2 regions of the Sphingomonas sanguinis genome follow, and region 2 is predicted to be linked to the other one. Evidence: riboswitches for the same ligand, from Rfam matches in the RefSeq annotation. Region 2 holds a riboswitch; the other holds the start of a gene.

Region 1 (14,940 bases), on a different replicon from region 2:
ACGGAGTGCGTGTCGGCAGTCATGCGACCTGCTCCTTGATGAGATCCGTCAGCGCGTCGGCCGCGCGGGTGCGATAGCGTTCCTTGTGGCGCAGCGCGTGAAAGGCGCGGTCGGGCAGCCCGAGCGGCAGCTCGACGAGATCGCCAGCCTTGAGCGCGCGCGCGACGACCAATCGCGACAAGACGGCAACGCCGGCACCGGCCTCGACCGCGGTACGCACCGCCTCGTTGGACGGCAGCGTCATCGCTATCGTCAGCTGGGCCGGATCAAACCCGCGCGTTCGCAGCACGTCCTCGAAGGTCGAGCGCGTACCGGATCCCAGCTCACGGACGATCCAGCGTTCAGTGCGCAGCCAGGCCTCGTCGACACGTTCGGCGTCCTCGCGGCCGACCAGCACCATCGGATCACGCCCGACAGTCCAGTGGGCGAGTGCCGGTTCGTCCACCTCGCCCTCGACAAAGCCGAGTTCCGCCGCGCCGCTCAGGACCTGCGCTGCCGCACCTTCGGTGTTGTCGATCGCGAGCTCAACCGCGATCTGCGGGTGGCGTTCGTGGAAGGCGGCGAGCTTTGCCGGCAACCAGTAGCTCGCGATCGTCTGGCTGGCGACGATCCGCAACGAACCACGCGCGAGCCCGGCATAGTCCGCCAGCATCGTCTCGGCATGCGCTGCCCGCCCCAGCACCGCGCGCGCTTCCTCCAGAAAGCCGCGGCCTGCTTCGGTCAGCTGGATGCCACGCCCGACGCGGTGAAACAGAGGAACCCCGTAGCGCGCTTCGAGGGCAGCAATCGCGCCGGAGGCAGCAGACTGCGTGACGTTCAGCACCTCCGCTGCCTTGGTGACGTGTTCGCGCTCCGCGACACCGACGAATATTCTGAGCTGCTCCAGGGTCATGCAGCTTATATCGCGCAATCTGATCGATACGACCAACCGTTTGATCTGCTCATTCCAATCTGGATATCGGAACGATCGGCAGCCTTTCGTCTGTGATGGTCTTGAAGACTTGAAGCGATCCGCGCGCTTGCGGCGTTTGTTCGTCCATGACCGATATGATCGAGCGCAAATCCGATCCCTACAACGCCGAGCCGACGCCCAGTGCGTTGATCGAGCGGTTCCTGACGCCGCAGGCGCTGTTCTACGTGCGCAGCCACGGGCCAGTGCCGGATCTGCCCGCCAATCATCGGATCGAGGTGAGCGGGACGGGCATGGCGAGCCGCTCTTTCTCGGTAGAGGAACTGAAAGCTACGTTCCCCACGCGGACGGTGACGGCAGTTCTCCAGTGCGCCGGCAACCGGCGCACTGACCTCCAGCAGGTCGGAAAAACGTCGGGTGATCCTTGGGATGTCGGCGCGATCGGCAATGCAGAGTGGACCGGCGTACGCCTGGCCGATGTGCTCGATGCGGTCGGCGCACCTGATGCGTCCGACCTGTTCGTGGCGTTCACCGGCGCGGACGAGGTGGACGTGGAGGGCGAGGAAGCCTTGTTCGGGGTATCGATCGCCATGAGCAAGGCGCGGCAGCCCGACGTCCTCCTCGTCTGGGCGATGAACGGCGAGCCGCTGACGCCCGAACACGGCGCACCGCTCCGCATGGTGGTGCCGGGCTATGCCGGCGTGCGCAGCGCCAAATGGCTGACACGGATCGAGGTGCGAGACATGCCTTCCGACGCACCGATCCAGGCGCACGACTACAAGCTGTTTCCCGCCGATGTGACGAGCGACACCGTCGACTGGAGCCGGGGTCTGACCATCAATGCCATGCCGCTCAACGCCGCGATCTGCGTGCCCGGCTCTGGCGAAAGCCTGCCGGCCGGGGAGGTGCGGATCGAGGGCTATGCCATCGCCTATGATCGCCGCGTCTCTCGGGTCGAAGTGTCGGTAAACGGTGGTCGCGAGTGGCAACAGGCGACGTTCGCCGATGATCCGGAGACGCACTGGGGTTGGCGGCGCTGGACCCTCGACGCCACGCTTGCCAAAGGTCGCCAGCACCTTGTCGTGCGCGCCTTCGACGGGGCTGGACAGGGACAGCCCGAACGGCCGGACACGATGTGGAACTTCGCCGGATATCTGTGCACCGCCTGGCATCACGTCCACGTGCTGGTCGAATGATCGAAGCGTCAGCGGCATCGGACATCGGCTTCTGGATCGATGCGATCGGGCGGCTGGTGGTGGCGACCGCGGCCGGGATGGTGCTCGGCTGGGAACGCTCGCGCGAGAACCGGCAGATCATGGGCCTGCGGACGCTGGGTCTGGTCGGTCTGGCGAGTTGCATCGCCGTTCAGGCGATCGTGCATAGTGGCTTGCCGAACGTGAACGCCGATGCCGCAGGACGGGCGATGCAGGGCATTCTGTCCGGCGTCGGCTTCATCGGTGCCGGTGCGGTGCTGCGGGTCGGCCAGGGTCAGGAAGTGCATGGATTGGCGACCGCCGCGTGCATCTGGGTGACAGCCACGATCGGCGCGGCAGCAGGGTTGGCGGTGTGGCCGCTCATCATCGGCGGGGTGAGCCTTGCAATGCTCGTCCTGTTCGTCGGCGCGCCGCTGGAACGCCGCATCCGCGAGCGAGCCCGTCTGACGCCGGCCGAGACCGACAGGAAGGATGTCGAGCGCAAGCCGTGATCGCGCTGGACCGCCCGGTGCCCGTCGGCGCCGGGAGGCGGCAAGGCGCTATCAGGACACAAGCGCGGCATCTGCCTGACGCCGGACTTCATCGGCGATCGGATGCAGTTCGGCCGCGGGTCGCTCGCCCACCACACTATAGCCGATCCCGTCGACCGCCCATGTGACCCGGCCCATGGTCCCGCTGGACGTACTGGTCATGCTCGCGGTCTTGTCGATCTGCATGGGCCTCGTCAGCACCGCAAGTTTCGACGCTTGCGGTCCGTCGTAGAGGAGCAGTGCCGCAGGGCCGTGGGGCGTCGCGACCAGTCGCCCCCCGCCATAGCGATAGCCGGCCGTGCTGAGGTCCGGGATCGTGACGCGCTCACCCAATCGAGCGGAGGTCCATCGGATCAGCATGGCGCGCTGGTCGGGGCCGATCTCCGCCGGTCGTATCCGGTCGGCGGCATAGACACGGAAATTATCACTCGCCTCGTTGGCCAGCGCCGCGATGCCCGCGCGGGGTTCGCCGCTCCACCGCGCGCTCGACCAGCCACCGCCAAACCCCAACGCCAGCAGAAGTGACGCGGCGATGGCGAGCTGCCAACGCGGTTGCCGTTGCCGTCCCCTGATCGCTGCCACGCGCATCGTCGCCGGGATCGGTTCATCCGCGACGGGGGCGAACAGGGATGCAAGGGCTCGCGCCTGCTCCGCCTGCTCTCGCACACGGGCATGCACGTCCGGCTGGCCTTCAAGATAGGCGTCGACCAGGCGCTGCCGCTCGGGCGACAGCCTGCCATCGATCCATGCGGCCAGATCGTCCTCGCCGATCGGGCTGGTCATTGCACGCTCCTCAATCGCGGCCGTTCACCCTCCCGGAGGAGGGTCGCCAGACGGTCGCGCCCCCGCGATATGCGCGACATTACCGTGCCCAGCGGCACGCCGACTACGGCAGCGACCTCCGCATAGGGCAGGCCCTCGACCGAGACCAGGAGCAGCACCGTTCGCTGTTCTTCAGGCAACGCATCAAGCGCGCGCAGCAGGTCGCGGTGGTGCAGGCCTGTGTCCTGATCGGCCGGGCGGCCGAGCGCGGCGTCGTCCACGAGGTGGAGCGGAACCGCCGTACCTCGCCGGCTATGCTGCCGCTGATGATCAACCAACAAATTGTGCAGGATCGCATAGACCCACGGGCGGACCTCCGCACCCCGTCGCTGTCGCCAGCGCCCGACCGCGCGCTCCAGGCAATCCTGCACCACGTCATCCGCCATCACCCGGTCGCGCAACCACGACCGGGCATAGCGGCGCAGCCCGGGGATCAGCGGTTCGATCGCGGCGGCAAGCGGGTCCATCTCAGTCGCGCTGCACCTGCACGATGCGCCCCGGCGCGCCGTTCACCACCTCCGCAACCGCCAGAAAGCGCCGGGGTGTCGCGGTGCTGCCCTGAACGATCTGGCGGATCGGACCCGATGCGTTGACGATCGCCGCACCTGCCGGGTTGCTCATGAAGTTCGCAAGCGGCTCTACAGCGCCGCTGCCGTCCGCATTGGCGGTCAGTACGAGCATGTAAGGCTTCTTGGGCTGCAAACCGGTAACGGCACTCTGCACGACCTGAATGATGCCCTGGTCGAAGAGGGTGATGCTGCTTGCCGTACCTTTGCCGCCAATCGGCCCCATGGTCAGATGCAGCGCCTTGCCCGCTGTGCCGAGCGGCTGGAGATTGTCGGTGCCGGGGCCTGTCGGAACTGCGTTCGACACATAGGCGATCGCCTGCGGTGCCTGTCCGACCGGCACGGTAGCGACGACCGTGTTGCCGGCAGTGTCGATCGCGGCCAGCTCATCGGAATTCTCTAGCCCGACATAAACGCGCCGGCCGTCGCCCGATGGCCAAACACCGTGCGGCATCTTGCCGACCGGAATTGTTGCCACCGGCGTGAAGTCGGACGTGCGGAACACCTTGACCACATTCTCTCCGCCGACCGTCACATACGCGAACTGCCCCTTGGCCGTGCGGGCGAAATTGACATGGTTCGTGATAGGCCCGGTATCCAGCACCTTCAGGATCGCGAAGGGTGGCCGAGCATCGAATGCGACCGTCTTGCCGATGTCCTTCAGCGTAAACCACACTTGCTTGCCGTCCGGCGTCGCGGCGATGTTGGGGCAGAAGGGGCTTGGCTGCGCCACCTGTCCGACCTGCGCGTGGGTCGCGACATCGAACACAGCCAATACCGGATTGAACGAAGAGCAGACATAGCCGTACCGGCCATCGGGAGAGAAGATCGTCATGCCCGGACCACCGGGCGTCTTGATGCGCCCCGTCTCCTTGTACGTCGTGGGGTCGAGCACGGCGATATAATCCTCGCCGCGGACCGTGACCCACACCTCCTTGCCGTCCGGCGTGAAGAACGCCTCGTGCGGACTGCGCCCGACATAGGTCGTGTGCTTGACGGTGTTGGTGGCGGTGTCGATCCACGACACGGCGTTCGATCCGATCGACACGACCGCCAAGGTCTTCCCGTCCGGCGAGAAGCCGAGGCCGTGAACCAGCACCTGTCCCTTGTAGAGCGGGGAGAAGTTCATCGGCTGGGGATCGCCGAGTTTGATGACGCCGAGCAGCCGGTTGTCGGCCGGGTCGGTCACCGACACCGTGTTGGAGAATTGTTCAGACGCATAGACGCGGTCGCGGTGGCTGACGGGCATGTCCTTAGCGTTCCACGGCGCCTGCTGGGCCATGGCGAGGCCCGGTGCGGCGCTCATCAGCAAGGCGGCCGATCGAAGGATGGTCCGGATCATGTCAGTGCTCCATATGGCTGTGGTGGTCGCCGCCCTGCGTCGGGGCTGGCGTCGAAGGGGGTAGCGGCTGACCGATCGCCAGCTTCATGGCGGCGATCTCCTGCTGCTGATCGATGATGATTTCCTGCGCGATGCGCTTGAGCTGCTCGTTATGGCCGTAGCGCAGCTCCGCCACCGCCATATCGATGGCACCCTGATGATGCGGAAGCATCATCGCCACGAAGTCGCGGTCGACGTCACCGGACGGCTTGACCATCATGCCCGCCATCATCCGGTCCATCGCGACAGACATCATGGTAGCGTAGCCATCGGCGGGGGCGGCCGCGACTGCGCCGGTAATTAGGGCCGAAGCCGTCAGACCCAGCATCCAATCTCGTCTACGCATAAGCCTCCAGCGCATCGGTCTCGAAAGCGTAGACGATGCTCGTCGGGGTTTATTCCGTGGCCAAAGCCATTTTATCGGTCCTCACCAAAACGATAGTCTCATGCTTCTGCGGTTGGTTGACCGGGTCGCGGTCGGACAGCATATGCGCAGGCACGGCGATGGATTTCCGCCGGGCCATTCGGTCGAACCGCCCTCGCAAGGGCCGATGATTCCTACCAGGCGCCGCAAGGCAGCAAGGAGGAATCGTGCGCGCGACATTTCGCAATCTCTATGACCAGTTCAACATGGCAGCGTTCATTCGCGATCGCCGCACCCATGCCACGTCGGTACTGCGGTGGGCTTTGATCCTGGTCCCGATGGCCGCAGCGGTGGGAACGCTCTGCGCGGCCTTCCTGCGGAGCCTCGACGCCGTAACCCGGCTTCGCTTCGCCTTTCCCTGGCTGCTCTACCTGCTGCCGATCGGCGGGTTCGTGGTCGGACTGCTCTACCATCTGACAGGGCGCTCGGTCGAAGGCGGCAACAACCTCATCGTCGAGCAAATCCACGAACCGGGGGGCGGCGTGCCGCTGCGCATGGCTCCGCTCATCTTCTTCGGCACGGTCGTGACACATCTGTTCGGGGGATCGGCGGGACGTGAAGGCACCGCCGTGCAGTTGGGCGGCAGTCTTGCCAGCGGGTTTGGACGCGCGCTCAGATTGGATGCGGAAGCGACACGCACCCTCCTTATGACCGGGATCGCGGCTGGGTTCGGCGCGGTCTTCGGGACGCCGATTGCGGGCGCGGTCTTTGCACTGGAGGTGCTGGCGATCGGTCGGGTCGAGTATCGCGCGCTGGTGCCATGCCTGGTCGCGGCGCTGGTCGGTGACTGGACCTGTCTTGCCTGGGGCATTCATCACGGCGTCTACCATGTCGATGCGCTGGTGCCGGTCGACGCGCTGCTCGTCGCCAAGGCCGGTGTCGCCGGCATTGCCTTCGGTCTGACCGGGCTGACCTTTGCCGAGGCCAATCACGCGCTGGGCGGATGGTTGAAGCGCGTGATCCCCTATGGCCCACTACGACCCGTTATCGGCGGGCTGGCCGTGATTGCGCTGGTCTGGCTGCTCGGAACCCGCGACTATCTTGGCCTGGGTACGCTCGCCGCGACACCGGACAGCCTGACCATCGCCAGCTTCTTTGGTCCCGATACGCACTCGTGGAGCTGGGCGCTGAAGCTGCTCTTTACCGTCGTGACCCTGAGCGCGGGCTTCAAGGGGGGCGAGGTCACGCCGCTGTTCTTTATCGGCGCGGCGCTCGGCAATGCGCTCGCGCCGATGTTCGGAGTACCGTCGGGGCTATTCGCAGCGATCGGCTTCGTCGCGCTGTTCGCGGGCGCGGCCAACACACCGCTGGCTTGCACGTTCATGGGGATCGAGTTGTTCGGCGCGGCCTATGCGGTGCCGATCGCAGTCGCGTGCTTCGTCGCCTACCTCTGCTCAGGCCACAACGGCATCTACCTGTCGCAGCGCGTCGCTGTGCCAAAGGTACCTGCCGCACACCTCACACCCGACGCGACCCTGCGCGATGCCCGCACGCACCGCGCTTCTCGCCGGCGCACGCGCGCCTGATCCTGTTTCCTGTCGAAAGCCCGTCATGCCCAATCGTTTCACCGTCCATCACCGCGAAGTCGGGATGCTGCGCATCTATCTGAAACCGTCCGACAAGATCGGCCCGCGTCGCTTCTGGGGGGCAAAGCCGCTCTATCGCGAGCTGATTCGCACCGCGAAGGCGGACGGCATCATCAACGCCGTCGCGCAAAATACCCATTACGGCTTCAGCAATCACGAACCGATCCGGGAGAACGGCTCGGAAATTGCCGATCCGCATCTGACGATCTGTGTCGAACTGGTCGGCGATCGCGATCAGCTCGACCTCTTCTGTCGCCGGCATGGAGATCTGATCGGCGACAAGGTGATCGTCTACAAACGACTGGAGCATTGGACTATCACGCGCAAAACTGAGCTAACCAGAGCCTGATCGGCGTTCCCGTAAAGGAAGGTCGGCCGGTACGCTGGCACGCCGACGAGTGCGCTGTGGGCCGCTCAGGTCGCGCGTTTTCCCGAAATATGTTCCCGATTGCTTTTTCCCGAAATGCGGCATCGGACATGGAGTTTCGGGAAAGGTCGGGCGCCTGAAAATCGGCGTGACCGAGCCCGCTGCTGTCGCAGCGGGTTCGGGTTCAGGAGCCGCGAGGTGATCGCATCAGCGGGGGCAGCGCTGCGCTGCTTGGATGGCTCCCACGCTGCCCCCGCTGCTGCCAGATGGGGTCATTTCTATTTGGCGAAGATTATGTCTTTTCTAAACGGCAGGAACAATAAAGAGAGGTGACAGATACAAATGACAGCTTTTTTGCTAGAGGCCGTTATGAACCTTGGCGATCGCGGTAGCCTGCTTCATCATGATGCAGGCGAAGACGACGACATGAAGTCCAGCGAGTGTTTGAGCGTGCGTTCAAAATCTTTGACGAGATGGCGGAAGTGGGTTGCCCAAGCGAATGACTGCTAGACGTCCCAGCGGCGCGGCAGGAGGACGAAGCCGCGCTTGGCCTGTGGCAGTTTGACGACTTCGAGCGCGATGCCATGCTTGTCTGCGGCATAGACGGCCCGCCCACCGGTATAGCCCTGGTCCACCCGGGCAATCTCGACCGTGGCGCCGTTGACCGCCTGTGCGGTGCGGACGAGCCACTCCACCTCGCCGCGATCCTCGGCGCTGGCTGGCGTGACATGGAGGGCCAGCAGATGGCCCAGCGTGTCGACGGCCATGTGAATCTTCAAGCCCTTCTTGCGCTTGGCCCCGTCATAGCCGGCACGCTCGCCGCTCTGAGGGGTCGATCGAAGCGTCCGGCTGTCGATGATCGCAGCGGGCGGCTCGGCCTTGTGCCCCGCGGACAGCCGCAGCACTGTGCGCGAGTCGTCCACCAGCGCCTCGAAGCAGCCAGTGCTGCGTCTGCTGGTACACTGCTGCCCGGGGCGGCAGATCGTTCGGCATCCACAGCCATGGCGCGCCCGTCTTCACAATGTAGCGAAGGCCGTTGAACACCTCCCGCAGGTCATGCTCCCGCTGCCCGGCATCCGCGCGTTGCAGCAGTAGGTACGGCGCGGCCAGCAACCATTCCTCGTCGCTGACGTCAGATGGATACGGCTTGCGGCGAATGCTCATCCCACCTCGGGTGAATCGGCAAACCTCTCAAGTCCATAACAGCCTCTATAGTCGGGACTCGTTCATCACAGCCAGGAGATAACGGTTGGGCGAGGTGGCAGCGCTTATCGTATCTAACCGGCTCGTAACGGGATTTTCGATCCAGTATGCAGGGCTCGATGCCCCTGGCCTGAAGAGCGTCGCGGAACCAGTCGGCGTCGTAGCCGCGATCATCGAGCAGCGCGGTCGCGCCGGTGTAGTGGCAGACCTGCGGTCATGAAGAAGCTCAAGGTTGAGCTGCTACCCGTTCTTGGACCTCTCTGCTGGCCGTCATTCAGCATCTGCCGGCAGCGGCGGTCCATGTGCCGCTGACCGGTTCACCAACGATATCGGCGTCTTGTTGCCGATGGCGCTATGCGGTCGCACCTCGCTGTAGTCTCTGCGCCACTCCTTGCATTTTCGGGCCGCGTCGTCGAGGCTCATGAAACAGTGCTGGTTCAGGCACTCCGCTCGGAACTTGCCGTTGAAGGATTCGATGAACGCATTGTCCGTCGACTTGCCCGGTCGGCTAAAGTCCAGCGTGACACCTCGGGTATATGCCCACAGATCCAAGTCACGCGAGATGAACTCGCTGCCTTGGTCAATGCGGATCGACGCCGGATAACCCATCTCGCCGCAAACCCGTTCAAGCACCTCCATGACGTCCGGCGCCCGGAAGCTGAACCGCGGCACCACCGCCGGCGAGAACCGGCTGAAGGTATCGACCACCGTCAGGATACGCAGCTTTGGCCCCGTCGCGAATTGGTCTTGGGCGAAGTCCATAGCTCACACGTCTTTCGAATAAGACGCCGCGCAGCGTCCTTCTCTCAGCTTCGCCCTCACCCGACGCTTCGGGGGTTTGCCGCAGCTGCAACCCCATCTCCTTGTAAAGCCGATAGACACGCTTTGCGTTTCAGTCCCAGCCCTCGCGCCGGAGCAGTACATGAATGCGGCAATAGCCATACTGAACCGCGCCGGGTTTGCCGGAGGCCATTGGATGTGAGTCACGCTGCCATATCGATGATGTTGGCGGCAGCATAGAATTGCTCTTCGGCTTCGGCAGGCGGGATGTTGCCGATGGGTTCTAGCAGCCGGCGATGGTTGAACCAGTCGACCCATTCCAGCGTGGCGTATTCGACGGCCTCGAAGCTGCGCCAGGGTCCGCGCTTGTGGATCACCTCGGCCTTGTAGAGGCCGTTGATGGTCTCGGCCAAAGCGTTGTCGTAGCTGTCTCCGACGCTTCCGACCGACGGCTCGATGCCCGCTTCGGTGAGGCGCTCGGTGTACTTGATGGACACATACTGGCTGCCGCGGTCGGAGTGGTGGACGAGGCCGCCACCCCGAAGTGGCCGACGGTCGTGCAGTGCCTGCTCAAGCGCATCAAGGACGAAGCCGGCATGCGCGCTCTGGCTGGCGCGCCAGCCGACGATCCGGCGGGCATAGGTGTCAATGACGAAGGCGACGTAGACAAAGCCTGCCCAGGTCGCGACGTAGGTGAAGTCCGACACCCAGAGCATGTTCGGCGCCGGCGCACGGAATTGCCGGTTTACCCGGTCGAGCGGGCATGACGCCGTCCTGTCGCTGACAGTGGTGCGCACCGGCTTGCCGCGGATCACGCCGGCCAAGCCCATCGTCCGCATCAGGCGGGCAACGGTGCAGCGGGCGATGTCGAACCCCTCCCGCCGCAGCTGGCGCCAGACCTTGCGCACGCCGTAGACGCGGAAGTTCTCCTCGAACACGCGGCGCACCTCCAGCCCGAGCGCATCATCACGCCGAGCCCGAGCCGACCTCCTGGTCGGCTCAATCCTTCTGGCTGCATGCGCATGGTAGGTGGATGGGGCGATCGGCAGAACCCGGCAGATCGGCTCGACCCCGTACACCTCACGATGCGCGTCGATGAACGACACCATCACCTCGCTCGGCGGTCGAGCTCCGCCATCGCAAAATACGCCGACGCTTTCCTGAGTATCTCGTTGGCCTGGCGCAGCTCCCGGTTCTCGCGTTCCAACGCCTTCATCCGGTCGGCAACATCGCTCGGCACGCCGACACGCGTGCCGCTATCGACCTCGGCCTTCTTCACCCACTCGTGCAGAGTTTGGCCGGCACAGCCAATCTTCGCTGCAATCGACACCACCGTTGCCCAGCGCGACGGGTGATCCTTCTCGTGATCCAGCACCATCCGCACGGCGCGCGCGCGCACCTCAGGCGAAAACTTGTTCGTGGTCTTGCTCGTCATAGCCCCTTCCTCTCAGGAGTTGGAGCCTCCGACAAACCCGGCGCGGTTCATACCGCACCCGCGTCTCGGCGATCTTCTTCATCCGCTTCTTCAGGTCGGCCTGATCCGCACGGCACGCACGATAGTGGTAGCTCGACCGCTTAAAACGGTCTTAGAAACGGGCAGCAGGTCAGCTCGAGGCGGATTCTACCTCAGCGTGGTCACATTCCACGGACCGCGTCAGCGGCAACTGCCAAGACAATGCCGCCGCCCGTCGAGTTCGAACGGCAGCAGATTTGAAAGCGGAAGGCGTCTAGAAATTTGGGGTTGCTCAATCGCAATCGCCATACTCGTTCTGCTTGCGGCATTGGCAGGCGGGCGTTAGTGCTCGAAATGTTAGTGTACGCTCGTAAAGAGCTTATGCGTCGCCCCCGATCTGGATGGACGGCATGGAGTGGTGCGGTATAACCGGGCCACATAATGCCGCTCGTATCATATCATATTTAAGGTTTGACGGTGGCGACGCAGATTTCGGGGATTTCGATGACCATCCATTCATGCAGGGTTTGCGGCCACGACGTTGATCATACGGAGTATGCGGCCCGCGAAATGATGTTCGGGACGCGGGACGTTTTCCCGTACTTCCTCTGTGGCGATTGCGGCACGTTGCAGATTGCCGAACTCCCCGCCGATATTGCGCGCTACTATGGCGAAGGTTATTATTCTTTCAGCACCGTCGAGCGTACACCGCTTAAAAAGTGGCTGATCGACAGTCGCGACCAGCATAATCTGCGCGCCCGTAGAGGCGTCGCCGGCTTCGTCGTTAGCATGCTCAAGCCCGATCCGACAACGGAACTGATCGGCGACCTTATCCGCGATAAGTCCAGCCATGTTCTCGACGTGGGATGTGGGTCGGGAGAGTTGCTCGATCGGATGGCCAATGCCGGTTACACCCGCCTCGCGGGTGTCGATCCGTTCATTGCCGCGGATCTTCGTACGGCAACGGGCGTGCCGGTCAGCAAGAAGTTCATTCACGAGGTGACCGACACTTACGACGTCGTCATGTTCAATCATTCGCTGGAGCATGTTGACGATCCTATCGCCTCGCTGACCGAGGCACGGCGTGTGCTGCGGCCGGGCGGACGGGTGATCGTGCGCATCCCGACTGTATCCTGCGAAGCGTGGGACCGGTACGGCACCGACTGGGTTCAACTCGACGCGCCGCGTCACTTCGTGCTGCTGTCACGCGACGGCGTGGCTCGTGCGGCATCCGCAGCGGGCCTCCGCCTTACGAGCACCATCGACGATTCCGGAGAATTCCAGTTCACCGGTAGCGAACTTTACCAACGGGATATCCCCTTGTCCGATCCGCGGCGTAACACGACCTTCGGCAAAATGGCGATCCTGCGGTACCGGATGAAGGCCCGTGCGCTCAACCGTCAGCACCGTGGCGATCAGGCGGCGTTCATCCTGGAGGTGTGACGCCCCTTACTTTTACAAAATCGCCTTGACGGTGAAGCTGGCGTTTGACGCCGCAACCCGAAAGGATGCCCCATGGGGCGGTTCCACACGGGGATCGCTCGCACGGCAGGCGCGCCCCCGGCCTTCGTTAGGGGCTGGCAACTCAGCATAATCGAGAAAGCCTGAAAACCTTACCGGCACCGCTTTGCTCAGCCTTCGGGCATTTCCCCCGAACGGGCCGAGCGAGAGGCGCGTACCGGCTAACCCGGCGCATCCGCCGGGACTAGACCGATCCGTTCAGGATCGTACAGCTTCGTCGACCTTCCCCTCGCCTTTCCCGGTGTCCCGTCGACGGCGTATTTCGACCTTATCGATATGACCCGACACGGGATAATGCCGATCGAGCCAGGCCGATAGCCTAGGCGTGCGATCCGCAATCGACTTGTCGTCGATCACATCGCTCCAACTGCCGTCATGACCTATGATCAGAAGCGGACGAGTGCGTTCCAGGTCGGCGATGATCCGTGCTTCTTCAGGGCCTTCGGCGGCATATACCGGGTACATTGCCGAAGTGCATGGCGGCAGGCCCGCCGCTTCATAATAGGCCCCGCCATTGTTCATCGCATAGGTACAATGCTGTCCGGTCGAACGCAGCATGGCGCCGACGAGGCGAGCCGAGTTCCCCTCCAGCGCCTCATCGCCCGGCAAGGGCCGCGTCACCAGCGCGAGATTGCTGCCCGGTCCATGTGCGATGATGCTGTCGGGCCGGCGCAGCCCGTGAACGGCCAGGACCAGCAATATCATGGCACCGACCACAGCCAGGGCGGCCCTATACCATCGCATGGACAGTTGCAGCGGCCAGGCAAGGGTGGCGACGAATGTTACAACCAGCAGATAGGCGAATGGCATGACCCACATCTGGTGGCTGAGGTCCGAGCGGTTGATCGACTGGTAGAAGATGGCCGCGATCGGGATCGTCAGAAGCAGCAGGGTCGCGGCCTCGCTGCGGCGTGCGGCAAGATGAAGCTGAGCCGCGCGAAGGACCCCGACGGCGATCACGCCCGCATAGACAACCCCAAACACCATGTCGCGTACAGGAAAGGGCCGGGCCCAGATTTCGCGATGTTGTCCCCAGTACCGGATATTGGCGACATGCTGACCGAACATGGCCGGATCGTGGAGGTACATTCCTGCCAGGGTGGCCAGAAACGCGATCGGGGCGACAAGGATCATCCGCGGCGATCGGCCCGCATACCAGGCGAGCACCAGGCCGCCTATCAGCATGACGACCCCGACCAACCCGCGGCTATAGGCCCAGAACAGTCCAATGGCCGCCGCGATGCCGGCAGCGGCGAACAACACACCCAGCAGATAAGGTCTGCCGCATTTCAGAACGGCCAGCAGCGCGGCCAGTTCGCACAGCAACAGGAGGTCACGCACCGAAGGCGCGCCCTGATGCAGGCCGACGGGATCTATCCGCGTCCCGTTGAACAGCAACAGCAGCAGTCCGGCGGTCAATCCGGCCAGCCAGGCCGTCTGGCGGGACCGCATCAATCCTGCGGCGGACAGCGCCCAGATCGCCGATGCCGCGGCGGCCAACCACATATTGGCGGCCCGGGTACAGATCACGACATGGTCCGATCCACAAAGGGCGGCAGCCCATTGCGCGGGTGCATAGTTCAACACGCCGTGGATCAGCAGTGGCAATCCACTGGAATTGCCGAGAAAATACAGCCGCGGCGAAAGATATTCGCCTTCATGAAAGGGATCGAGCAGCGGTGTGGCCAGCGGCACCGATAATGCGCTGAAGACGGCAAAAGCGATCAACAGCACCGCCAGGCCGATCCCGAGCGGCGAGCGTCCGGTGGGTGTAACGTTCATCCGTCCTGTCCTGTCGATGGATTGAATGCGCCGCGTGCCGCGCGAAACGTCTGCTTGAGCATCTGCAGCTTGGCGCCGGTACCGGTTACCTTGGTCGGGATCGGCTCACCGACCGGATAGCTGCGGCGGACCGGAACTTCGCCGACCTTGAAGCCCAGCTGACTGGCCCTGACCGTCAGGTAGAACAGCAGTTCGTAACGCGCGAACACGTCCCGAAAGGGCTGGACACGCGGGTCGAGCAGATAGCGTGGCGAATAGGCACGGAAGCCATTGGTCGTATCGGTGAACCAGTGCCGCGCGGCGATGCTGAGCATCGGTGCATGGATCATGCGGTTGCCGATCGTCCGCTCGAGCGGCGTGTTCTCGGCCGCGCCGCCCTTCAGATAGCGGGATCCCTGGAC
Region 2 (14,940 bases):
CCGTGATGCCGCCGCGAGCGCCGCCCGCCGGCCTGCCGGTCTTCTCGGCAGACCTGGTCTCGTCCTTGCCGCGCTTCGTCGCCGTTCGTGCCATCTTCGGGTCCTCCGGTCTTCGACGCCGTCGCAGCGGCCAGATCAGAAAGGATGGTGGCCCGCACCGGTCTACCCTGTCAATCCGCCGAGAGCGCGAGTCATCATCACGACGAGATGTCGTCGTCCACCGGCGCATCGGCTGACTGGACTTCGAGGTGAGCCTGATCGGCTAGGATCAACGAGGGGTCGTCAGGTTGATGGAGACGTTCGATGCCGGACAACCCCCTGAGCGGCATCGTCCTCGTCAAGGAGCCGGGTAGCGGGGTTGCCATTCACAGCGGGAGCTCCAGCGCGTGCGAGGCGCAGCACCAAAGGTGAGGACGACGGCAGGGGGCGCGCTCGTCCTTCTGACGTGTACCCGGAAGATCGCGCTCCGCGTGGCTGCCGTTGCAGCCAGTAGGGACGGCGACACTGCATCCACGCGGCCGGGATCCGTGGAAAAAACGCACGCCGGGCGGAAGCAGACGACGGTCATCGAGTCGAACGACTCGGCATGGACGCTCGCCGTCCAAGCAAGAACGGCGAAGTGGGAATGACCCCGGCGGGTTCAATCCTTGGAAGAAACGAGCGCATGACCACGATCCCGCCGGCACGTCTGGCCGAGCTGCCGCCTCATCGTTGGGAGCAGATGAAGACCAGGATGGCGAGCCTCGACCGCTTCCTCGCACAGGAGGACCGATCCACCCGAAGGGTTCGAGCGTTCGCCAGCGAGCTCGGCATCAGCAAGGCCCTGTTCTACAGCCTGCTCGCCCTGCGCGAGAGCTGGGCCACGCAGGACGATCAGGTGCGGCCTTCAGGACCACGTCGCGCCCGAGACGAGGTCGTCACCGTGATGATCGAAGAGGCGATCGCCCTGGCTGGACCAGGAGCGACCCTGGACCGCGTCCATGCCCTCGCCAAGGACCTTGCACGGCATCGCGGACTTCCGGAGGCCCATCTCACGCTCGTCCGCAGGCTGCATGGCCGTCAAGGCGCTGGCCACGCGATCGGTGCCCGCCTGGGAACGGGGCGGCAAGCCATCCTGGACGCAGCGGCGCTCGGTGTGAGGATCGTCGATCAACGGACACTGCCTGTCCTGGCCGTGCTGAACGCGATCGTCGATGCCGGGGGGGGCGTCGTCGACTGGAAGCTGACCGCCGGTGCGGCCCGGGATCATGAACTGATGCCGCTGCTCGATGTGGGGCGAACGCGGTTCGGCGTAGACGGCCTCTTGATCTCCAACGCGTTCGAAGAGGCGCTACGACGACGCTTGGCGTCACCGGCCAAGGGCGACGGCAACGGCATGCCCGTCGTGAGAAGGGGAAGCGCGCTGCTGGCGGCAGTCGGGCTGAAGGTGGGCCGGATCCCCATCCTGCCCAATACTCCGCTCGAAGCCGCGAACGAGGACCGGCCACTGGTCGACCGCCACGATCTCATCGCGGTGCTGCACCTTCTCATGCCAAGCTCCGCAATCTAGGTGTAGGCGCTTGCAATCATAGCGGCGCCTGCTCGCAAACAGCCTGATTTCCTGCTCACGCTCTCTGCCACCGGCGGGGAGTGTCCTGCTCGAATTATCTGCCAGTATGCTCGCCATCATTCGGCGCTGCTTGCAAACGGGGCATTGTGCTCACGCTCCCAGCCGACGGGTTCTCCGAACCCGTCGAACCGCGCTGGCTGCGATCGTCCCAATTGGGATGGTATTTCGGGATTATGGAAGTAGATCGGTTAGCCGGTTCCACCTGAGACATCAGGAGCCACTTTGGGGTCCGGGTCCTGCGCCTTGCCGGTCGCGGGTGCCACCTTCTGGCTCGGCATAGCGGTGAGATAAGCAACGATCGCATCGACGTCCTTCTCGGCCACTGGCGCCTTATACACCTCACGCATCTTGGTGACGGTCGCCTTCCACTGATCCGCCGATAGCGCAGGCTGGGTCAGCGCCATGCTGGCTGAGTGGCACGAGGTGCAATTGGCATTGATGACGTCGGCGTGCGGACCGTCGGGGTAGGTCGCGTCGTCGGCCGGCAGGTCGACGCTGGTCGAGGCAAGCGAGAAGCCGCGCGCTGACACGCTGGCGGCCGGTGCCGGCTCGGATGTCTCGGAGATCGGAACGGGCGCCTTGCGGCTGCTCGGCGCGCCGATCGAGACGAGGATGATGCCGGTCAGGCCGATCAGGCCAGCAGCCATCATGCCGGGAGACGGAGTCTTCATGATTTGCTCGCTCCTCAGGCCGCGATGATGGTGGTGGTTTCAATGTTGCCGCGCATGAACCCGCCGGGATTCCAGATCGGCTTCATCGGCTGAGCGACACCGTTGGTGTTCCAGCAGCGCACCATGATGGGGTTAGGCCCGCGTCTCAGCGGCACCCGCCCGTCCCAGCGCCGGAAGCTGTACCTGCCCTCGTCCGCTCCGAGCGTCGTCCTGTACCAGGTGCGGCCACCGTCCGACGACACATCGACCTTGGCGACGCCGCAATCGCCGCCCATTGCGATGCCGCCGACCGGGATCGACGCTTCATAGGCGATCGCCTGACCATCGGGCAGGCTGGTCATCCAGCTACGCGGGATCATGCGATTGATCGGTACGGTCGGGAAGTCCTTGGCACCGGGCGCGACATTCGCGCCGGGTGTCGCGGGGATCTTGTAGGCCTTGGCCATCCAATACTGGTCGTCAGGGCCGGGCAGTACCTCGATCGCGTTCAGCATCTTGACCCAATAGGTCGAGTACCAGCCCGGCACGATCAGCCGGCAGGGAAAGCCGTTGAGGAGCGGCAGTTGCTCGCCGTTCATGCCGAAGGCGATCATGACCTCGCCGTCGCGGGCATGGTCGATGTCGAGTGCCTTCTCGAAGTCAGGAGCGCCCGCCACGACCGGCTGATCGAGAGCGCCGAAGCGCACCTGCACCGCGCCTGCCTTGACCCCGGCGAGGTCGAGCACGTCGCGCAGGCGAACGCCGAGCCACTTGGCGTTGCCCATCGCGCCATTGCCCCATTGCGCGCCGGCGACGCGCGGCTGGAACAGCCCGCGGCTGTTGCCCGAGCACTGGTTCACCGCCGCCATCTCGACCCGTGGAAGGCGCAGCAGCTGAGCGAGGCTGATCGACAGCGGCCGATTGACGTGGCCGAAGACGTTGAGGCGGAAACTTTCGACGTCGATCGAGGTCGGTATGTCGGCCCAGTGCCAGCGGACGAAGAACTGGTCGTTGGGCGTGAACACCGACTTGTCGAAGACCTCCATCGGCGTCTCCAGCAAGGGTGGATGGACGCGCTGGAGGATCATGCTGCCCTTGCCGGGAAAGGCGCTGGTCATCGGCCGCTCGGCATTGCCGCCGGGCAGCTTCAGGTCGACGAGCTGCTGCGCCAGTGCCGGCGCGGCGGCAAGGCCGGCGGTGCCGAGCGCGGCATGGCTGAGGAAGCGGCGACGGCTGGTCTCACTCGCCAGCCCGGCGTCGAAATTGTCCATGACAAGGCTCTCCTGTGGCCAGTCACGCTGGCGGATCGAAGGGGCATTCTGCAAGTGATCGGACCGACTGATCCGATCATCATGGCGGATCAGTTCGGGGTGGCGATGCAGGGCGAGACGAACAGGTTGCCCCGCCATGCACCGGCTAGCGTCTTGGCACCGACCAGCAGCCACATCGCCGCGAGCGCAACCGTCAGCACCGTGCCGACGATACCGAAAAACATAAGGTTCAGCGTCGTGCCGAGGCGGAAGGTGGCGACGGTGTAGACGCCGAGCGGGAAGGTGTAGCCCCACCAGCCGAGGTTGAACGGCACGCCCGCGCGCCAGTAGCGGATGGTGATAAGCGTCGCGAGCGCCAGCCACCACAGGCCGAAACCCCAAAGGCAGAGCCCGGCGACAACGCCGATCCCCTGCGCGACGGTGCCGACGCCGGCTAGCCCGTGCGCGGTGAGGATCGCCGGCGCATCCGCGCCGAGCACCAGCATGCCCAGAGCACCCGTGCCGATCGGCCCCAGCGCCAGCCAGGAAGATGCCGCCATGCTTTCATGCGGCAACTTGTGGAGTGCCATGCGCAGGATGAGGATGGCGAGGATGCCAAACGCGACCGGCACCGAATAGGCCCACAGCACATAGGAGGTCGCGAGCGTCACTATCTGCGCGTGGGGATCGGTTAGATGCGGCGCGAGCAGCCCGCCGCTGGCGCCCGCCACTTCGGCAGCGACGACCGGCAGCAGCCATACGGCGGTCATGCCGTCCAGGCTGTGCTCGTGGCGGGTAAACATCAGGTAGGGGATCAGCACGCCGCAGGCGAGCGACATGGCGACGTCGATCCACCACAGGATATGCGCGACCGGCACGATGCCATTTCCGAACCGCGCGATGCCGAAGGCGAGACAGCCGTTGATGATCGTCGCCAGCCCCATCGGAATGGTCCCGATGAACATCGACACGGTGTTGTGCCCGAAGATGCGCCGCGCCTCGTGCCCGAACATCACCCAGCGCGCGCCATAGAGGCCGGCGAACAGCGCGAAGAGCGCGATATTGAAGAACCACAACACCTCGCCGACAGGTTTAAGCGAAGGCCCGATGCCGGGCACCTGCGGCAGCGCGAGGGCAAGGATGCCCGTGCCCATCGTCGCGGCGAACCAGTTGGGCGTGAACTGGCGGATCATCTCGCGGGGGTGATCGAGCCGGCTGAGCGGCTTGAGGCCGCTGAGAACGGAGTGCGTGTCGGCAGTCATGCGACCTGCTCCTTGATGAGATCCGTCAGCGCGTCGGCCGCGCGGGTGCGATAGCGTTCCTTGTGGCGCAGCGCGTGAAAGGCGCGGTCGGGCAGCCCGAGCGGCAGCTCGACGAGATCGCCAGCCTTGAGCGCGCGCGCGACGACCAATCGCGACAAGACGGCAACGCCGGCACCGGCCTCAACGGCGGTGCGCACCGCCTCGTTGGACGGCAGCGTCATCGCTATCGTCAGCTGGGCCGGATCAAACCCGCGCGTTCGCAGCACGTCCTCGAAAGTCGAGCGCGTACCCGATCCCTGCTCACGGACGATCCAGCGTGTAGTGCGCAGCCAGGCCTCGTCGATGCGTTCGGCTTCCTCGCGGCCGACCAGCACCATTGGGTCATGCCCGACATTCCAGTGGGCAAGCGCCGGTTCGTCCACCTCGCCCTCGACAAAGCCGAGTTCCGCCGCGCCGCTCAACACCTGCGCTGCCGCGCCTTCGGTGTTGTCGATCGCCAGCTCGACCGCGATCTGTGGGTGGCGTTCGTGGAAGGCGGCGAGCTTTGCCGGCAACCAATAGCTCGCGATCGTCTGGCTGGCGACGATCCGCAACGAACCACGCGCGAGCCCGGCATAGTCCGCGAGCATCGTCTCGGCATGCGCTGCCCGCCCCAGCACCGCGCGCGCTTCCTCCAGAAAGCCGCGGCCTGCCTCGGTAAGCTGGATGCCACGCCCGACGCGGTGGAACAGCGGAACGCCGTAGCGCGCTTCGAGGGCCGCAACCGCCCCGGAGGCAGCAGACTGCGTGACGTTCAGCGCCTCCGCTGCCTTGGTGACGTGTTCGCGCTCCGCGACACCGACGAATATTCTGAGCTGCTCCAAAGTCATGCAGCATATATCGCGTACTTAGATCGATACGACCAACCGTTTGATATGGTCATTCCAATCTGGATATCGGAATGGTCGGCAGCCTTTCGTCTGCGATGGTCTCGAAGACTTGAAGCGTTACGCGTGCCCGCGACGTTTGATCGTCCATGACCGATATGATCGAGCGCAGTTCTGATCCCTACAATGCCGAGCCGACGCCCGGTGCGTTGATCGAGCGGTTCCTGACGCCGCAGGCGCTGTTCTACGTGCGCAGCCACGGGCCAGTGCCGGATCTGCCCGCCAATCATCGGATCGAGGTGAGCGGGAGGGGCATGGCGAGCCGCTTCTTCTCGGTGCAGGAACTGAAGAGCACGTTTGCCACGCGCACGGTAACGGCGGTTCTCCAGTGCGCCGGCAACCGGCGTACCGATCTCCAGCAGGTCGCCAACACCTCCGGCGATCCGTGGGACGTAGGCGCGATCGGCAATGCGGAGTGGACCGGCGTACGCTTGGCCGATGTGCTCGATGCGGTCGGCGCGCCGGATGCGTCCGAGCTGTTCGTGGCGTTCACCGGCGCGGACGAGGTGGACGTGGAGGGTGAAGAAGCCTTGTTCGGGGTATCGATCGCCATGAGCAAGGCGCGGGAGCCCGACGTACTCCTCGCCTGGGCGATGAATGGCGAGCCGCTGACGCCCGAACATGGCGCCCCGCTCCGCATGGTGGTGCCTGGCTATGCCGGGGTCCGCAGCGCCAAATGGCTGACACGGATCGAGGTGCGTGAAACGCCCTCCGAGGCACCGATCCAGGCGCACGACTACAAGCTCTTCCCCGCCGCTGTGACGAGCGACACCGTCGACTGGAGCCAGGGTCTGACGATCAATGCCATGCCGCTCAACGCCGCGATCTGCTCGCCCGGTGCGGGCGAGAGTTTGGCCGCCGGAGAGGTGCGGATTGAGGGATATGCCATTGCCTATGACCGCCGTATTTCTCGGATCGAAGTGTCGGTGAACGGCGGTCGCGACTGGCAACAGGCGACCTTCGCCGATGATCCGGAGACGCGCTGGGGCTGGCGGCGCTGGATCCTTGACGCCACACTTGCCAAGGGACGCCAGCACCTTGTCGCCCGTGCCTTCGACGAGACCGGGCAGGGACAGCCCGAGCGGCCGGATACGATGTGGAACTTCGCCGGCTATCTGTGCACCGCCTGGCATCACGTTCACGTGCTGGTCGAATGATCGAAGCATCAGCGGCACCGGACGTCGCTTTCTGGATCGATGCGATTGGCCGGCTGGTGGTGGCGACCGCGGCCGGGATGGTGCTCGGCTGGGAACGCTCGCGTGAGAACCGGCAGATCATGGGCCTGCGGACGCTGGGTCTGGTCGGTCTGGCGAGTTGCATCGCCGTTCAGGCGATCGTGCATAGTGGCTTGCCGAACGTGAACGCCGATGCCGCAGGACGGGCGATGCAGGGCATTCTGTCCGGCGTCGGCTTCATCGGTGCCGCTGCGGTGCTGCGGGTCGGCCAGGGTCAGGAAGTGCATGGATTGGCGACCGCCGCGTGCATCTGGGTGACAGCCACGATCGGCGCGGCAGCAGGGTTGGCGGTGTGGCCGCTCATCATCGGCGGGGTGAGCCTTGCAATGCTCGTCCTGTTCGTCGGCGCGCCGCTGGAACGCCGCATCCGCGAGCGAGCCCGTCTGACGCCGGCCGAGACCGACAGGAAGGATGTCGAGCGCAAGCCGTGATCGCGCTGGACCGCCCGGTGCCCGTCGGCGCCGGGAGGCGGCAAGGCGCTATCAGGACACAAGCGCGGCATCTGCCTGACGCCGGACTTCATCGGCGATCGGATGCAGTTCGGCCGCGGGTCGCTCGCCCACCACACTATAGCCGATCCCGTCGACCGCCCATGTGACCCGGCCCATGGTCCCGCTGGACGTGCTGGTCATGCTCGCGGTCTTGTCGATCTGCATGGGCCTCGTCAGCACCGCAAGTTTCGACGCTTGCGGTCCGTCGTAGAGGAGCAGTGCCGCAGGGCCGTGGGGCGTCGCGACCAGTCGCCCCCCGCCATAGCGATAGCCGGCCGTGCTGAGGTCCGGGATCGTGACGCGCTCACCCAATCGAGCGGAGGTCCATCGGATCAGCATGGCGCGCTGGTCGGGGCCGATCTCCGCCGGTCGTATCCGGTCGGCGGCATAGACACGGAAATTATCACTCGCCTCGTTGGCCAGCGCCGCGATGCCCGCGCGGGGTTCGCCGCTCCACCGCGCGCTCGACCAGCCACCGCCAAACCCCAACGCCAGCAGAAGTGACGCGGCGATGGCGAGCTGCCAACGCGGTTGCCGTTGCCGTCCCCTGATCGCTGCCACGCGCATCGTCGCCGGGATCGGTTCATCCGCGACGGGGGCGAACAGGGATGCAAGGGCTCGCGCCTGCTCCGCCTGCTCTCGCACACGGGCATGCACGTCCGGCTGGCCTTCAAGATAGGCGTCGACCAGGCGCTGCCGCTCGGGCGACAGCCTGCCATCGATCCATGCGGCCAGATCGTCCTCGCCGATCGGGCTGGTCATTGCACGCTCCTCAATCGCGGCCGTTCACCCTCCCGGAGGAGGGTCGCCAGACGGTCGCGCCCCCGCGATATGCGCGACATTACCGTGCCCAGCGGCACGCCGACTACGGCAGCGACCTCCGCATAGGGCAGGCCCTCGACCGAGACCAGGAGCAGCACCGTTCGCTGTTCTTCAGGCAACGCATCAAGCGCGCGCAGCAGGTCGCGGTGGTGCAGGCCTGTGTCCTGATCGGCCGGGCGGCCGAGCGCGGCGTCGTCCACGAGGTGGAGCGGAACCGCCGTACCTCGCCGGCTATGCTGCCGCTGATGATCGACCAACAAATTGTGCAGGATCGCATAGACCCACGGGCGGACCTCCGCACCCCGTCGCTGTCGCCAGCGCCCGACCGCGCGCTCCAGGCAATCCTGCACCACGTCATCCGCCATCACCCGGTCGCGCAACCACGACCGGGCATAGCGGCGCAGCCCGGGGATCAGCGGTTCGATCGCGGCGGCAAGCGGGTCCATCTCAGTCGCGCTGCACCTGCACGATGCGCCCCGGCGCGCCGTTCACCACCTCCGCAACCGCCAGAAAGCGCCGGGGTGTCGCGGTGCTGCCCTGAACGATCTGGCGGATCGGACCCGATGCGTTGACGATCGCCGCACCTGCCGGGTTGCTCATGAAGTTCGCAAGCGGCTCTACAGCGCCGCTGCCGTCCGCATTGGCGGTCAGTACGAGCATGTAAGGCTTCTTGGGCTGCAAACCGGTAACGGCACTCTGCACGACCTGAATGATGCCCTGGTCGAAGAGGGTGATGCTGCTTGCCGTACCTTTGCCGCCAATCGGCCCCATGGTCAGATGCAGCGCCTTGCCCGCTGTGCCGAGCGGCTGGAGATTGTCGGTGCCGGGGCCTGTCGGAACTGCGTTCGACACATAGGCGATCGCCTGCGGTGCCTGTCCGACCGGCACGGTAGCGACGACCGTGTTGCCGGCAGTGTCGATCGCGGCCAGCTCATCGGAATTCTCTAGCCCGACATAAACGCGCCGGCCGTCGCCCGATGGCCAAACACCGTGCGGCATCTTGCCGACCGGAATTGTTGCCACCGGCGTGAAGTCGGACGTGCGGAACACCTTGACCACATTCTCTCCGCCGACCGTCACATACGCGAACTGCCCCTTGGCCGTGCGGGCGAAATTGACATGGTTCGTGATAGGCCCGGTATCCAGCACCTTCAGGATCGCGAAGGGTGGCCGAGCATCGAATGCGACCGTCTTGCCGATGTCCTTCAGCGTAAACCACACTTGCTTGCCGTCCGGCGTCGCGGCGATGTTGGGGCAGAAGGGGCTTGGCTGCGCCACCTGTCCGACCTGCGCGTGGGTCGCGACATCGAACACAGCCAATACCGGATTGAACGAAGAGCAGACATAGCCGTACCGGCCATCGGGAGAGAAGATCGTCATGCCCGGACCACCGGGCGTCTTGATGCGCCCCGTCTCCTTGTACGTCGTGGGGTCGAGCACGGCGATATAATCCTCGCCGCGGACCGTGACCCACACCTCCTTGCCGTCCGGCGTGAAGAACGCCTCGTGCGGACTGCGCCCGACATAGGTCGTGTGCTTGACGGTGTTGGTGGCGGTGTCGATCCACGACACGGCGTTCGATCCGATCGACACGACCGCCAAGGTCTTCCCGTCCGGCGAGAAGCCCAGGCCGTGAACCAGCACCTGTCCCTTGTAGAGCGGGGAGAAGTTCATCGGCTGGGGATCGCCGAGTTTGATGACGCCGAGCAGCCGGTTGTCGGCCGGGTCGGTCACCGACACCGTGTTGGAGAATTGTTCAGACGCATAGACGCGGTCGCGGTGGCTGACGGGCATGTCCTTAGCGTTCCACGGCGCCTGCTGGGCCATGGCGAGGCCCGGTGCGGCGCTCATCAGCAAGGCGGCCGAGCGCAGGATGGTCCGGATCATGTCAGTGCTCCATAGGGCTATGGTGGTCGCCGCCCTGCGTCGGGGCTGGCGTCGAAGGCGGTAGCGGCTGGCCGATCGCCAGCTTCATGGCGGCGATCTCCTGCTGCTGATCGATGATGATTTCCTGCGCGATGCGCTTGAGCTGCTCGTTATGGCCGTAGCGCAGCTCCGCCACCGCCATATCGATGGCACCCTGATGATGCGGAAGCATCATCGCCACGAAGTCGCGGTCGACGTCACCGGACGGCTTGACCATCATGCCCGCCATCATCCGGTCCATCGCGACAGACATCATGGTAGCGTAGCCATCGGCGGGGGCGGCCGCGACTGCGCCGGTAAGTAGGGCCGAAGCCGTCAGACCCAGCATCCAATCTCGTCTACGCATAAGCCTCCAGCGCATCGGTCTCGAAAGCGTAGACGATGCTCGTCGGGGTTTATTCCGTGGCCAAAGCCATTTTATCGGTCCTCACCAAAACGATAGTCTCATGCTTCTGCGGTTGGTTGACCGGGTCGCGGTCGGACAGCATATGCGCAGGCACGGCGATGGATTTCCGCCGGGCCATTCGGTCGAACCGCCCTCGCAAGGGCCGATGATTCCTACCAGGCGCCGCAAGGCAGCAAGGAGGAATCGTGCGCGCGACATTTCGCAATCTCTATGACCAGTTCAACATGGCAGCGTTCATTCGCGATCGCCGCACCCATGCCACGTCGGTACTGCGGTGGGCTTTGATCCTGGTCCCGATGGCCGCAGCGGTGGGAACGCTCTGCGCGGCCTTCCTGCGGAGCCTCGACGCCGTAACCCGGCTTCGCTTCGCCTTTCCCTGGCTGCTCTACCTGCTGCCGATCGGCGGGTTCGTGGTCGGACTGCTCTACCATCTGACAGGGCGCTCGGTCGAAGGCGGCAACAACCTCATCGTCGAGCAAATCCACGAACCGGGGGGCGGCGTGCCGCTGCGCATGGCTCCGCTCATCTTCTTCGGCACGGTCGTGACACATCTGTTCGGGGGATCGGCGGGACGTGAAGGCACCGCCGTGCAGTTGGGCGGCAGTCTTGCCAGCGGGTTTGGACGCGCGCTCAGATTGGATGCGGAAGCGACACGCACCCTCCTTATGACCGGGATCGCGGCTGGGTTCGGCGCGGTCTTCGGGACGCCGATTGCGGGCGCGGTCTTTGCACTGGAGGTGCTGGCGATCGGTCGGGTCGAGTATCGCGCGCTGGTGCCATGCCTGGTCGCGGCGCTGGTCGGTGACTGGACCTGTCTTGCCTGGGGCATTCATCACGGCGTCTACCATGTCGATGCGCTGGTGCCGGTCGACGCGCTGCTCGTCGCCAAGGCCGGTGTCGCCGGCATTGCCTTCGGTCTGACCGGGCTGACCTTTGCCGAGGCCAATCACGCGCTGGGCGGATGGTTGAAGCGCGTGATCCCCTATGGCCCACTACGACCCGTTATCGGCGGGCTGGCCGTGATTGCGCTGGTCTGGCTGCTCGGAACCCGCGACTATCTTGGCCTGGGTACGCTCGCCGCGACACCGGACAGCCTGACCATCGCCAGCTTCTTTGGTCCCGATACGCACTCGTGGAGCTGGGCGCTGAAGCTGCTCTTTACCGTCGTGACCCTGAGCGCGGGCTTCAAGGGGGGCGAGGTCACGCCGCTGTTCTTTATCGGCGCGGCGCTCGGCAATGCGCTCGCGCCGATGTTCGGAGTACCGTCGGGGCTATTCGCAGCGATCGGCTTCGTCGCGCTGTTCGCGGGCGCGGCCAACACACCGCTGGCTTGCACGTTCATGGGGATCGAGTTGTTCGGCGCGGCCTATGCGGTGCCGATCGCAGTCGCGTGCTTCGTCGCCTACCTCTGCTCAGGCCACAACGGCATCTACCTGTCGCAGCGCGTCGCTGTGCCAAAGGTACCTGCCGCACACCTCACACCCGACGCGACCCTGCGCGATGCCCGCACGCACCGCGCTTCTCGCCGGCGCACGCGCGCCTGATCCTGTTTCCTGTCGAAAGCCCGTCATGCCCAATCGTTTCACCGTCCATCACCGCGAAGTCGGGATGCTGCGCATCTATCTGAAACCGTCCGACAAGATCGGCCCGCGTCGCTTCTGGGGGGCAAAGCCGCTCTATCGCGAGCTGATTCGCACCGCGAAGGCGGACGGCATCATCAACGCCGTCGCGCAAAATACCCATTACGGCTTCAGCAATCACGAACCGATCCGGGAGAACGGCTCGGAAATTGCCGATCCGCATCTGACGATCTGTGTCGAACTGGTCGGCGATCGCGATCAGCTCGACCTCTTCTGTCGCCGGCATGGAGATCTGATCGGCGACAAGGTGATCGTCTACAAACGACTGGAGCATTGGACTATCACGCGCAAAACTGAGCTAACCAGAGCCTGATCGGCGTTCCCGTAAAGGAAGGATGGTCGGGACGGCTGACGTCCGCAAGGCCCGCTGGACGGCATGGAAGCAGTCGTTTCCCAAAATATGTTCCCGATTGCTCATTCTCAAAATGGCCGGTTGGAGACGGAGAAATGGGACGATCCGGCCGGTGAGATGAATCCGCCTTTGGCATCCGCCCGGAGCGGATGATGTGGGCAGCCATCTCCGATTGCGAGCAGCGCCGGATGATGGCGAGCACGCTGGCAGCTAATTCGAGCACGATGCCGCCCGCCAGTGGCAGAGAGCGTGAGCACAAAATCGCTCCGATGGCGAGCAGACGCCGCCGTGTTTGCGAGCCGCTACACCTAGGAGTACGCGCGACGGACCGCCGGCTCCAGGACGTCGTCATCGATGGAAACCGATACGAACATGGCGACGATGTCGCGGACCAAGGCGTCCGCGCGGGCCGTGTTGGCGGTCCGGCCTCGGCTCCCGACGGTGGATGTCGCCCCTTGATCCAGCAGCGTGCGCACGATCGAGCCGTTGTGGTTCTCCACCTCCCGGGAAAGCAGGTAGACCGCCTCGCCAATGGCGGGCAGGACGCGAGACGAAGCATCGGCGGCGGCGGGGCGAGGGCTGAGTCGGAGACCACCGAGTCGGTCGCCGATCTCGCTGAGCAGATCAGTTTCCAGACGACGCACGTGGCGCTTCGCCAGCTGGAACCTTGGTCTGCGTTCGGCTGGGACGTAGGCGCCTACGAAGGACGACCGGGAGGACAGTTCGGACGGCACGACCCAGCGCACCGTCTCGACCGCATCTGCGACTGGCATCTGCATGGTGGCAAAGTCCGGGAACCTCCGCCGGACGTCTCCGAGCAGTCCCGACAGCTCCCCTGCATGCGGCTTTAGGTACGCGTGGGCACCGCAGATCAGTCGGGTGCCCACGTCGATCATGAACATGACGCGGACCTGGCCTGGCTCCGATCCCGTTGAGCTTCCACCCTGGACCCAGAGATCCACCCATCCGGCGTCGACCAGAAGGCTCCGACCCAATCGTGGACCGCTCTCGGCCACGGCGAAGCCGAGCTTTCTGAGATGCTCGATGCGCCTGCGCAGCGCCGATGCGCTGGGCAGATCCACGGATTCGGCGGCGACGCGGCACCGCTCCCTCAGACGAGCCTCCAGATCGCTTGCCGAAATCGCGGGATGGGCGGCGAGTTCGGCCTGAAGCCATTCCTCGACAGGTTCGGGGAAGCCGTCCCGGATGACGGATCTCGGCACCTGAACCCGTTTCTGCGTGACGAGACCCGTAACGGGCCCGACCTCATCCATCCGCTTCATCAGGCGGACGACATTCGGCCTGCTCATCTCGAGTTCGGTCGCGACGCGCGCAGCATCGCCCCGACGTCCCTCCCGACGCAGCCGGGACAGGACCCTCAGCCGTTCCTCCAGCCGAGCGCGCGACGCCTCGTCCAAGGAAAGCCAAGCATCGACCTCTCGCTCGGGATCGATCCCAGGCCGCTGCGGCTCCAATCCGTCAGACCCTCCGGGGAAGGTGAGCCATCTCTCCACCTCGGCCCTGATCCTTTCGGCACCGATCGCCAGTCCGTCCGCCGTCATGAACTCCCGCTCCTGCATCGACCTGCCGCTACCCCCCGGCAGGTCGCATGACAATACGGTCATTCGAGTTTTCGCAGCGCATGAATGAACATTCATTGACACCATGCGTATAGTCGTTTAGTCAGTCCAGAATAGAAGTCGAAAGTATGACGATGATGATCGGCCGGAGCGGGCGCATGGACATGAAAGGCGACGGCTCAAGCGCCGACGGACACCCGGACACGAGCTGACCGGAAACGGCATCTGACATCAGGGCCGTGTCCGAGAGGGCCCGCCAGTCGAACGAACCTGCAGAAGAAGAAATGCACGAGGATCGCATCGCGATCGGCGAAGCGCCGACGCGCGCGCCGCGGAAGGAAGCCCTCCATGAACGTTCCGAACAACACTTGCATGCTGCTGACCGACAGCGGCGTCATGTACACGCTCCGCCAGTACGGCAGACTGCCGCTGCTCCTCGATGGTTCGGGACGCGTGCTCACGGCCATCGCCCCGGACGGCAGCCTCCGCCTTCCGGATACGGCCACGATCGACCGTCTGGTGGAGAAGGGGCGCCTCCAAGTGGTCATGGCCGGAGGGCCGGATTTCTGCCCTCGCGGGAACGGCGGCATGACGGTGATCCATCGGCTCCTCGGTCGTGACGAGGCCATCGACGAGCGCCAGCCGCCTGTGCGGGTGGAGCTCTGCCGTTCCGTGGCGAAGGTGAAGACGGACGCCGAACGGCTCGAAATGTCCGACGCTGCGATGAACGCCGCCGCCGTGACCGTCCTCACCCACCCCGGGCGATCGATGGCTTCGGCGCACCGCATGTA

What was found. A riboswitch is a leader RNA that binds a small molecule or an ion and turns the genes downstream of it on or off. The one in region 2 is predicted to bind fluoride.
Region 1: linked by a shared signal. The riboswitch ahead of KV697_RS19730 (voltage-gated chloride channel family protein) and the one ahead of KV697_RS13525 (voltage-gated chloride channel family protein) in region 2 are both predicted to bind fluoride.

Annotation. Positions count from the first base shown of each region.
Region 1 is NZ_CP079204.1:26,517-41,456, forward strand. It holds gene KV697_RS19690 (TDT family transporter) at 1-23, opposite strand, end outside; gene KV697_RS19695 (LysR family transcriptional regulator) at 20-892, opposite strand; gene KV697_RS19700 (molybdopterin-dependent oxidoreductase) at 1,039-2,106, shown strand; gene KV697_RS19705 (MgtC/SapB family protein) at 2,103-2,615, shown strand; gene KV697_RS19710 (anti-sigma factor family protein) at 2,667-3,437, opposite strand; gene KV697_RS19715 (RNA polymerase sigma factor) at 3,434-3,943, opposite strand; gene KV697_RS19720 (YncE family protein) at 3,945-5,384, opposite strand; gene KV697_RS19725 (DUF305 domain-containing protein) at 5,386-5,784, opposite strand; fluoride riboswitch at 5,915-5,991, shown strand; gene KV697_RS19730 (voltage-gated chloride channel family protein) at 6,015-7,373, shown strand; gene KV697_RS19735 (DUF190 domain-containing protein) at 7,399-7,782, shown strand; partial or broken gene KV697_RS19740 (IS5 family transposase) at 8,158-8,964, opposite strand; partial or broken gene KV697_RS19745 (IS5 family transposase) at 9,065-9,214, opposite strand; partial or broken gene KV697_RS19750 (IS3 family transposase) at 9,274-9,952, opposite strand; one part of gene KV697_RS19755 (IS3 family transposase) at 9,987-10,927, opposite strand; AL1L pseudoknot at 10,818-10,934, opposite strand; one part of gene KV697_RS19755 (IS3 family transposase) at 10,927-11,218, opposite strand; gene KV697_RS19760 (class I SAM-dependent methyltransferase) at 11,714-12,679, shown strand; gene KV697_RS19765 (hypothetical protein) at 12,956-14,539, opposite strand; gene KV697_RS19770 (glycosyltransferase family 2 protein) at 14,536-14,940, opposite strand, start outside.
Region 2 is NZ_CP079203.1:2,869,722-2,884,661, forward strand. It holds gene KV697_RS13465 (SWIB/MDM2 domain-containing protein) at 1-94, opposite strand, end outside; gene KV697_RS13470 (hypothetical protein) at 665-1,549, shown strand; gene KV697_RS13475 (c-type cytochrome) at 1,798-2,280, opposite strand; gene KV697_RS13480 (molybdopterin-dependent oxidoreductase) at 2,295-3,530, opposite strand; gene KV697_RS13485 (TDT family transporter) at 3,620-4,771, opposite strand; gene KV697_RS13490 (LysR family transcriptional regulator) at 4,768-5,640, opposite strand; gene KV697_RS13495 (molybdopterin-dependent oxidoreductase) at 5,787-6,854, shown strand; gene KV697_RS13500 (MgtC/SapB family protein) at 6,851-7,363, shown strand; gene KV697_RS13505 (anti-sigma factor family protein) at 7,415-8,185, opposite strand; gene KV697_RS13510 (RNA polymerase sigma factor) at 8,182-8,691, opposite strand; gene KV697_RS13515 (YncE family protein) at 8,693-10,132, opposite strand; gene KV697_RS13520 (DUF305 domain-containing protein) at 10,134-10,499, opposite strand; fluoride riboswitch at 10,663-10,739, shown strand; gene KV697_RS13525 (voltage-gated chloride channel family protein) at 10,763-12,121, shown strand; gene KV697_RS13530 (DUF190 domain-containing protein) at 12,078-12,530, shown strand; gene KV697_RS13535 (hypothetical protein) at 12,878-14,131, opposite strand; gene KV697_RS13540 (hypothetical protein) at 14,522-14,940, shown strand, end outside.